Regions from separate parts of the Caproiciproducens sp. LBM24188 genome, predicted to be linked through region 2. Evidence: predicted binding sites of a transcription regulator. Region 2 holds the regulator's gene; each other region holds the start of a gene.
The links. Region 2 encodes Rex, which represses fermentation and respiration genes when NADH is low (regulators of the CRP and FNR family bind a similar motif). Its sites were predicted from a motif close to ATTGTTAANNNNTTAACAAT; they were not measured.
Positions count from the first base shown of each region.

Region 1 (3,276 bases), 1.0 Mb from region 2:
TTCTCACCCTCGCGTTAAGTGTCATTATGAACGCAGTGGTACTGCCCAGCTTTGAACAGGTATTTCTCCAGTTTGGTGCCGACCTGCCTGCTTTGACCCGCTTTGTCATGGCCGTTTCAAACTTTATTGTAACGCGTTGGTATTGGATTCTGATTGCCGTTTTTCTGGTGATTCTTTCCTACCGCCTGTTAAAGAAATACAACCGGGCGTTTTCCATCGCCACCGACCGCATGAAGCTGCGCATTCCCGGAATCGGCCCCCTTCTGCGCCAATCCTATATTGCACGCTTCTGCCGTATTATGTCCTCCCTGGTGGAAGCCGGTGTGGAAATCGTGCGCGCGATTGAAATTTCCCGCAATGTGATTCCGAACCGCTATTTAAAGGAAGAGCTGACCCAGGTTGCCGCCGAGGTTAAGATGGGTTCTTCCATCCACGCTTCCATGGCAAAATTCCCCGTTTTTGACGCGCTGCTCGTGTCCATGGTTCAGGTTGGGGAGGAGTCCGGCATGCTGTTCGAAACGCTGGATAAAATGGCAGGACTGTACGAAGAGCAGACGGACGCTTCCACCAAGAAACTGACCTCCATGCTCGAGCCGGCCATGACAATTCTCATCGCAGTGATTGTCGGAACCGTGGTGATTTCCATTGTGATGCCCATGTTCCATATGTACAGTGTCATTGCCAGCGGAAAATAGTTCACCGGAACCTGCGCAGGTTGTGGATGCCGCACTGCCGTAATTATAACTTTTTCGCAAAAAACGAATCGGCGGGGGCCTCCCCGCCGATTTGCCTCAACTGATCGAACCTTCCGCTTAGCGAATGATTTCCCCGACGTTATCAATCACATCGGTAACGGCCTGAACCGCTTTATTCGCATTCTTACGGAAACGTTTATTGGACTTCATCATGGATACGGTTGCCGCAGAAACGGCCGCGCCGGTTAAAATCCCGATGCCGATTCCACGAATCAACCCCATTTTTGCTTTGCTCATTGTGGTAACCATCCTTTCGCTGCAAGCTGAAAGTTTTGACCTTTCCCTTCCGAATCGGGTCGGTCGGTTTGAAAATTCGATTGTTTCAAACCGATTTCCCTAATCGATCAAACTAAGGTCTTTACATAGGGTTCCCGACGGATTCCCGTTTATTTGAGAAAAATAATTCCAATAATAAAGGAGCTTATTCGTACATGTCTACCCTGAATATCGTAATGGTTGAACCGGAAATTCCACAAAATACCGGCAACGTGGCGCGCACCTGCGCCCTGACCGGCGCCCGCCTTCATCTGGTGGGGCCGATGGGCTTTCAAATTGACGACCGAAAGCTGAAACGCGCCGGGCTCGATTACTGGCATTTGCTGGATATCACTTATTATGACAGTCTTCCCGAATTTTTTGAAAAAAACTCGGGAAACTTTTATTACTTCACCACCAAAGCAAGACACATTCATTCCGAAATCTCTTACCCGGACAACTGCTACCTGGTATTCGGGAAAGAAACCGCCGGTCTGCCGGAATCACTGCTTCACGATAACCCGGACACCTGCGTGCGGATTCCCATGCTCAACCATCCCGACGCACGCAGCCTGAACCTGTCCAATTCCGTGGCCATCGGCGTGTATGAAGTACTGCGCCAGTGGAATTATCCGGAGCTTCTCTGCGAGGGGCAGCTGCGCAATTACAAATGGTGATCTTTTTCACAAAGTGCTTTTCATCGCATGAAACCGGGACCCGACAGCTTGAAATGCGGAATATTTTAGTGTATAATGTCAAAGGTTAAACAAAGATTTCCATTTCATCATTATAAAGGAGTGCAAATCATGAATTATCTCAACAAAAAGACCGTGGAGGACATTGATGTTGCGGGAAAACGCGTGCTCGTTCGCTGCGACTTCAACGTTCCGTTCGACGGGGAAGGAAACATTTCCGACCCGAAGCGCATCAATGAGGCGTTAAAAACGATCAAATACTTGATCGATCATAAAGCAAAGGTCATCCTTTGCTCACACCTCGGCCGGCCGAAGGGTGAATTCAACATGAAGTATTCCCTTGCACCGGTTGCCAAATACCTTTCCCAGGCGCTGGGTCAGGAAGTAAAAATGGCTACCGACGTAATCGGCGAAAGCGCAAAGAGCATTGCCGCCTCCCTGAAGGACGGCGAAGTCGAACTCATTGAGAACGTCCGCTTCCATAAAGAAGAGGAAAAGAACGACCCTGAGTTCTCCAAACAGCTCGCCTCCCTTGCTGAGATTTATGTCAACGATGCATTCGGAACGGCGCACCGCGCGCACGCTTCCACCGCCGGCGTTGCAAATTACCTGCCCGCTGTGTGCGGCTACCTGATTCAGAAGGAAATCACCATCATGGGCAACGCCCTGAACAACCCGAAGCGCCCGTTTGTTGCGATTCTGGGCGGCGCGAAGGTTTCCGATAAAATCGGTGTAATCAACAACCTGCTGGAAAAGGTTGATACCCTGATCATCGGCGGCGGCATGGCTTACACCTTCATGAACGCACTCGGTTATTCCATCGGCACTTCCATCTGTGAAAGCGACAAGGTGGAACTGGCGAAGGATATGATGGCTAAGGCAAAGGAAAAGGGCGTAAAGTTCCTGATCCCGGTCGACAACATGGTTGCCACCGAATACAAACCGGACGCCGAGCACAAACTGGTTGACTCCGACCGAATTCCGGACGGCTGGATGGGCCTGGATATTGGACCCAAGACCGCTGCACTGTTCGCAGACGCGATCAAAGGCTCCGGCACGGTAGTTTGGAACGGCCCGATGGGCGTTTCCGAATGGGAGAACTTTGCTGCCGGCACCATTGCCGTTGCGAAAGCAGTTGCAGAAAGCGGCGCAATTTCCATCATCGGCGGCGGCGACTCCGCTGCTGCGGTTGAAAAGCTCGGCTTTGCTGACAAGATGACCCATATCTCCACAGGCGGCGGCGCTTCCCTCGAATTCCTCGAAGGTCTGGAACTGCCCGGAATTGCCTGTCTGAACGACAAATAAGCAGGCTTCGCCTGTTTTCGCAAATGCGGCAGCACTGCTGCCGCATTTCAACTATTACGAAAGCCCGTTTGCGTTCGGCGGCAGCGGGCCTGCAAAATCCGACGAAACTTGAACCGGAAGCGAAAGGATGGTACCTATCATGAACAAAAACCTGAGAAAAGCCGTCATTGCCGGCAACTGGAAAATGAATAAAACCCCCGCAGAGGCAAAAGAATTGATTGAAGGCATTAAGCCGCTGGTAAAAGATGCAGACTGCGACGTTGTCG
Region 1 is NZ_CP196862.1:2,576,926-2,580,201, forward strand. Features, by position in the region: gene ACSVDI_RS12145 (type II secretion system F family protein) at 1-695, shown strand, start outside; gene ACSVDI_RS12150 (hypothetical protein) at 813-992, opposite strand; gene ACSVDI_RS12155 (tRNA (cytidine(34)-2'-O)-methyltransferase) at 1,187-1,687, shown strand; gene ACSVDI_RS12160 (phosphoglycerate kinase) at 1,817-3,010, shown strand; gene tpiA (triose-phosphate isomerase) at 3,150-3,276, shown strand, end outside.
Region 1: a site for Rex is predicted at 1,762-1,781, ahead of ACSVDI_RS12160 (phosphoglycerate kinase). Genes of this name have one in related genera too.

Region 2 (3,276 bases):
CTTGGCTGGCAGCTGCTTGCCACCCTCCCCCGCGAGGAACTGGATCGTGTGGACAGCGAAACACTGGATCGGTATTATGAAAAGGCCAAACAGCAGCTGGAAAGCGGCGAAAAGTCCCAAAATAGCATAGACGCGGAACCGAACGAAAGCACCGAAAGTGATGAGCCGGTTTGATTCCGCTCCGTACCGGAGGAGGTGACCCGCCTTGGGTAATCAGATTGTACCAACCAAAGGCAATCTGCTAGCAACTAAAAAATCGCTTGCCCTGTCCCGCACAGGCTTTGAGCTGTTGGACCGCAAGCGCAATATCTTAATCCGGGAAATGATGGCACTGATCGGCCGGGCTGCAACCATACAGAACCAGATCGACGATACGTATGAGGAAGCTTATGCTGCGCTTCAAAAAGCCAATATCACGCTGGGAATCAGCGCGGAGCTTTCCCTTACGGTTCCGCTGGACAACAACCTGAACGTGGCCTACCGCAGCGTTATGGGCGTGGAAATTCCCATGGTGTCCCTGAAGGAATCCAAAATTCCGATTCCCTTTGGATTGAGGTCAACCAACATTGAGTTGGATAATGCATATAATAAATTTAACGATGTAAAACGCCTGACGGCGGAACTTGCCGAAGTAGAAAACAGTGTTTATCGTCTGGCCGACGCCATTAAAAAGACACAAAAACGCGCCAATGCTTTGCGCAACATCATGATTCCCCGCTTTGAGCAGACCGTGAAAATCATTACGGATGCTCTAGAAGAAAAGGATCGTGAAGAGTTCTCCCGTTTAAAGGTAATTAAACAACAGAAAAGCAATCAAAACAATTCTTAAGAACAAAACCCCGGCGCGTGTACCGGGGTTTTATTTTGTGAAATAATAAAAGAGAGCCGGTTCCGTTTTTTATGCGGAAACCGGCTCTTTTAGAATCAAAGACAGTCAAGAAGCATCTGGCGTATTAGAAATTTTATAGCAAAGTGTCATCAGGCTGTCGCTCAGATGCACATTTTCCACCAGTGCGTCCGGATATTTCATAATAATGTCGTAGTGACTGAAATTCCAGAAATTGCGCACACCGATATTATACAGACGTTCCACCAGTACGGCGGAAGCTTCTCTGGGAACGCACAGTACCGCCATCGAGGGCATATCGGCCTGACAAAACTCTTCCAAACTGGCAATATCCTGCACGGTAAGGCCGTTCACCGTTTTGCCGATTTTCTGCGGCGCGCTGTCGAAAATACCGATTAGATTGAAGCCATCATCTTCAAAAGACATATGCGAAGCGATCGCCTGCCCCAGGTTGCCGGCACCGAGCAGAATCGTTTTGTACCCGTTTGACAAGCCCAGGATATGGGCGATTTCTTCACAGAGCTGGTCCACCATATAACCGTAGCCCTGCTGGCCAAACCCGCCGAAACAGTTTAAATCTTGACGGATTTGCGATGCGGTAAGACCCAGTTTTGCCGAAAGCTCGGTGGATGAAATTCGAACCACGCCTTTGCTTCTCAGGTGTTTTAAAAAACGATAATACCGGGGCAGCCGCCGGATGACAGACATTGAAATATTCTCGCGTTTTGGCACAACGCATTACCTCCGTTTATCCTGCTTAAATTACAGTTTCAAAGCAAGCCTTTTCCCAATTTCCCGAAGAAACGTCTCCGTATCAACCGACTGCTTGTTGGGCAGTGTGGAAAGACTGGCAAGATCGCCGGTCATGACGCCGTCTTCAATGGTCTGCAGGGACGCTTCTTCCAGCATTTGTGCAAAACGCATCAATTCCGGCAGGGCATCAAGCTCTGCGCGCTTTTTCAGTGCGCCGGTCCATGCAAACAAAGTCGCCATCGAATTGGTAGACGTCTTTTCCCCTTTCAGGTGCTTGTAATAGTGGCGCTGCACGGTACCATGCGCCGCTTCATATTCGTACACCCCGTCGGGGGAAACCAGAACGCTGGTCATCATGGCCAGACTTCCGAACGCCGTCGCGACCATATCACTCATAACATCGCCGTCATAGTTTTTGCAGGCCCAAATGAAGCCGCCTTCCGAACGGACAACACGGGCCACAGCGTCGTCAATCAGAGTATAGAAGTAGGTAATTCCTGCTTTTTCAAAGGCCTCTTTGTAATCTTTGTCAAAAATCTCTTGAAAGATATCCTTAAAACGATGGTCGTATTTTTTGGATATCGTATCCTTGGTGGAGAACCAGACATCCTGTTTTGTGTCCAAAGCATAATTAAAGCACGATTTGGCAAAACTTTCAATACTTTTGTCGAGATTGTGCTGCCCCTGAATAATACCGGGAGTCTTAAAATCATGGATCAATGCGCGTTCTTCCGTTCCGTCGGGCCGGGTTACAAGAAGCTCCGCCTTAGAACCGGCCGGAACTGAGAGCTCCACATTGCGGTAAACATCACCATAAGCATGGCGGGCAATGGTAATCGGCTTCTTCCAGTTCGAAATATACGGGGAAATTCCCTTAACCAGAATCGGAGCGCGGAACACCGTACCGTCCAGAATTGCGCGGATGGTTCCATTCGGAGATTTCCACATCTCTTTCAGATTGTATTCCTTAACGCGCGCGGCGTTCGGGGTAATAGTGGCGCATTTGACCGCCACGCCGTATTTTTTCGTGGCATTCGCGGAATCCAAGGTCACCTGATCATTGGTTGCATCGCGGTTTTCCAAACCGAGGTCATAGTATTCCGTTTTCAGGTCGACATAAGGTGTAATCAGAATGTCTTTTATCATCTTCCAGATGACGCGGGTCATTTCATCCCCGTCCATCTCGACCAAGGGTGTTTTCATCTGAATTTTATCCATATTTTAATGACCATCCTTTCCCTGCGAACCGGAAGTCCCGCTGCACCCAGCGTGCGGAACTTCCCCGTCCAGCTGAAAAACTGCACAGGCAGTTAGTTTTGTTCTCTGGTATAATTCAACAGGCCGCCTGCCAAAACCATATTGCGCTGACGGTCGGTCAATACTGCTTTCACTTCAAATTCGGTGCCTTTTGTTTTGTTTTTCACAAGAATCTTTCCGTGGTTCTGAATGGCCTCACGGATATTCGGCAGTTCCAGTTCGTCCATCTGGTCGATGGTATCGTAATCGGCTTCGTTTTCGAAGACCAGCGGAAGAATTCCGGCGTTTGCCAGATTTGCGCAATGGATGCGGGCAAAGCTCTTCACAATCACCGCTTTAATGCCAAGATAGAGAGGAACCAGCGCGGCGTGTTCACGGGAAGAACCCTGGCCGTAATTAGCTCCGCCGATGATGATGCC
Region 2 is NZ_CP196862.1:1,564,818-1,568,093, reverse strand. Features, by position in the region: gene ACSVDI_RS07420 (V-type ATP synthase subunit B) at 1-174, shown strand, start outside; gene ACSVDI_RS07415 (V-type ATP synthase subunit D) at 206-829, shown strand; gene ACSVDI_RS07410 (redox-sensing transcriptional repressor Rex) at 935-1,579, opposite strand; gene ACSVDI_RS07405 (NADP-dependent isocitrate dehydrogenase) at 1,610-2,818, opposite strand; gene ACSVDI_RS07400 (aconitate hydratase) at 2,911-3,276, opposite strand, start outside.

Region 3 (3,276 bases), 830 kb from region 2:
GTCGATGGCAATCGGCTCGTCAATATCGCCTCTGGTGCACTCACTTTCGCAGCCGTGCGGGCAAATGCGGCCGCAGACAGCAGGAAACGGGTTCTCCTTTTTAATCAGCTCCAGCGCTTCGCGATAGCGGCCCTGCGCCGCCAGCTTGATGTATCCCTGAACGGCAATGTGCGCTGGACAGGCGGTCTCGCAAGGAGACGTACCCTCTTCAGCGACATCCTCCCGGTTCTCACGGTAGTCTTTGTTCCAGTCCTTTTCGCGCCACACATGGTCCCGCGCGGTACGTTCTGCGCGCACCGGGAGAGGTTCCCTGGCGCAAAGCCGCCGCCCCAGTTTCAGCGCATTCGTCGGGCAGTTTTCAACGCATTGGCCGCAGGCCACGCACTTTTCCGCATCCACCACAGCACTGAAGTTGGAACGGATGGCATCCGGGGTTTTAAAAAGCGTTGCGATTCGCATGGAAAAGCAGGCGCAGCCGCAGCAGTTGCAGATTGCCGCAGATTCTCCCAGACCGTCTGTGTGGGGCATTTCATGCATTAGGCCATTGTCCTCGGCAAATTTTAAAATCTGCTCAACTTCCTCGCGGCTGACCTGCCGCCCGCGGCCGGTACGTATGTAATACTCCGCTCCGGTTCCCATTTGAATGCAGATCTCCTTTTCCAGATGACCGCAGCCCTCATTCAGCACCCGGCGGGACTGGCGGCAGGAGCAGTCCGACACGCTGAAGGTGTCATATTTGTCAAGATAGTAGGAAAGGCGTTCCCAAGGTTGGGTTTCCGGGAGATCTTTCACTGCGCTTTCCACCGGGATAACGCGCATCATGGCAAGTCCTTCTGGGAAAAGGGCCGCCATTGGGGCAAGCCGCCTGCGGGTGTATTCCTCAAATGCTTTGCCGATTTCAGGATGAGCCGCCAGCTGCTCGCGGTTATTCACCATCATTTCAAGCATACCGGGCGCAAAAATATTCACAAAGTAGCGGTCCCTGCCGTCTTCTTTGTCCGTCCAGACCTTACAAACGCCGGTTTCCGTCAGCTTTGCAAGCAGTGCAAGGGTTTCCTCTCGGGATTTGCCGCACTTCTCCACGATATATTCGAGCGTACGCGGCTGCCGCAGCCCGATTGCGAGCGCAACATCGGCCATGTCGTCCGTAACAACGGCGTTCAGGGCATAATACTCGGGAGCGTTCTCGTCAATCTTATTCATCATGCCGGCAACGCCGCCCACCATTTTCGCCAGTTTCACAATTTTCGGCCTTAGTTCTGCCATGTTATCGCTTTCCTTCCCTCCAATAGTTTTCAAAACCGGTTTACGGTTTTTGCCATGCGGTTACCTCATTGCAAAGCCAGTCGGTCCACGCATCGATTCCCTCACCCGTGCGCGCACAGACCGGGATGATTTTCGCCGCGGGATTGCGCATCCGGATGTTGGCGGCGCAGCGTTCCATGTCGAAATCAAAATACGGAAGAACATCGATTTTATTAATCAGGACCACGTCACACACGGAAAAAATCAGCGGGTATTTGAGCGGCTTGTCGTCGCCCTCCGGTACGGAGAGTATCATCGCCTTTTTGACCGCGCCGGTATCGAATTCCGCCGGGCACACAAGATTGCCGACGTTTTCCAGAATGGCCAGCTCCACGTCATTGGTTCCAAGCGCCTCCAGCCCCTGCCGGGTCATTTCCGCGTCAAGGTGGCACATGCCGCCTGTATGCAGCTGAATGACCTTCGCGCCAAAGCCTTCAATCGTTCTCGCATCTACGTCCGAATCAATATCCGCTTCCATTATGCCAATTTTCAGCTTTCCGTTCAGGGATTCAATGGTGCGGGAAAGCAGCGTCGTTTTTCCTGCGCCCGGGCTGGACATCAGGTTCAGCAGAAAGACCCCTTGTGTTTTCAGTTCCTGCCTGAGCTGCTCCGCTCGTCGGTCATTGTCCGCGAAAACGCTCTGCCGGACCTGAAGCACTTTAAATCCGTTCATAGTTTCTTGTTCACGCTCCCATCTTGTGAAGAATTCGTTTTGGTATGCCCGGAACTGTGGACAGGCCAAATAATTTTTATTGCTTTACATTTGTTGACAACATTATAACAAGTACACATAATATCGCAATAATCTCAGCTAAAAATTATGCTTATACACAAAAACCAACTCTTGATTTCAGTAAAGCTGTATGGTAAAATATGTCTGGTTTTGGTCATACCACAGCCAAAGGGGACGTTTCCATGGAATTCAAAAAGCTTAGTGCTCCCAGCTTAAAGGAACTGTTTGTTCGCCAGATTCGTGAAAACATTCTGTCCGGGCAGCTTTCGATTGGCACACAGCTTCCGACGGAACGGGAAATTGCACAGCAAATGCAGGTAAGCCGCACCGTGGTTAACAGCGGCCTTACGGAACTGGAACGGCAGGGCTTTCTTGAAATACGCCCGCGGCAAGGCGTTTTTGTGGCTGATTATGGTCGTAACGGCAACATCAGCACGCTGAATGCCATTATGGAATATCACAGTGAAACGCTTGGCCGCGATGAAATCCGCTCCATTTTAGAGGTTCGCAGGGCACTCGAACACTTGGCCACGGATGCCGCCATAGAAGCGGCTACCGACGAGGACATGGACCGTCTTCAGCAACTTGTGGCAAATGTGGAAACGGCCGGCTCGGTGGATGAAACCATCGAGGCCGCTTTTGCTTTCCACCATGAACTAGCCGTTGTGGGTAACAACAGCATTCTGCCACTCATCTACGTCTCATTTAAACCCGTTGTCACCCAGCTCTGGCTGCGGTTTTGCCGGCGCTTTGGAACGGACGCCCTTTCCGACAACACGCGTTCCCTCGCGGACTGCGTCTTTGCGCGCGACCGGGAAGCTGCCCGGCGCTGCACGGACGAGCATCTTGATAGCGCCATCCACGGATGCCAACAGATTTACTAAGGAACTCATTATTCCAAGAAATCCATAGATACCAAGGAATCATTGTTCCATGGGATCATCGGTTCCTTGGAATCACAGGGAACAATTCAAAGTCGTAAAATGACCGGTCTTCACGGCTTATGAATTGTTTTATCCGTGGTTCCCTAGGGCAGCCGCGATTTGGTTTTCCGTACGGCGGCGGAATCAGTGGAACCGGGAAAACCCCAAAACATAGAAAGCCGGGGATTCCCCTGCTCTCTCTAGAAAGAGAGGCGGGAATCCCCGGCTTTCTATCCTTTTTATCCTTAAACTGCACCTCGGCGCCGGCGTTTTCATGCCGCGCGGAACTTTTCCAAGTCCATTAGAGGATGTGGT
Region 3 is NZ_CP196862.1:735,315-738,590, reverse strand. Features, by position in the region: gene ACSVDI_RS03355 (FAD-dependent oxidoreductase) at 1-1,266, opposite strand, end outside; gene hypB (hydrogenase nickel incorporation protein HypB) at 1,307-1,978, opposite strand; gene ACSVDI_RS03345 (FadR/GntR family transcriptional regulator) at 2,221-2,922, shown strand; gene ACSVDI_RS03340 (HAD family hydrolase) at 3,263-3,276, opposite strand, start outside.
Region 3: a site for Rex is predicted at 2,071-2,090, ahead of hypB (hydrogenase nickel incorporation protein HypB). Genes of this name have one in related genera too.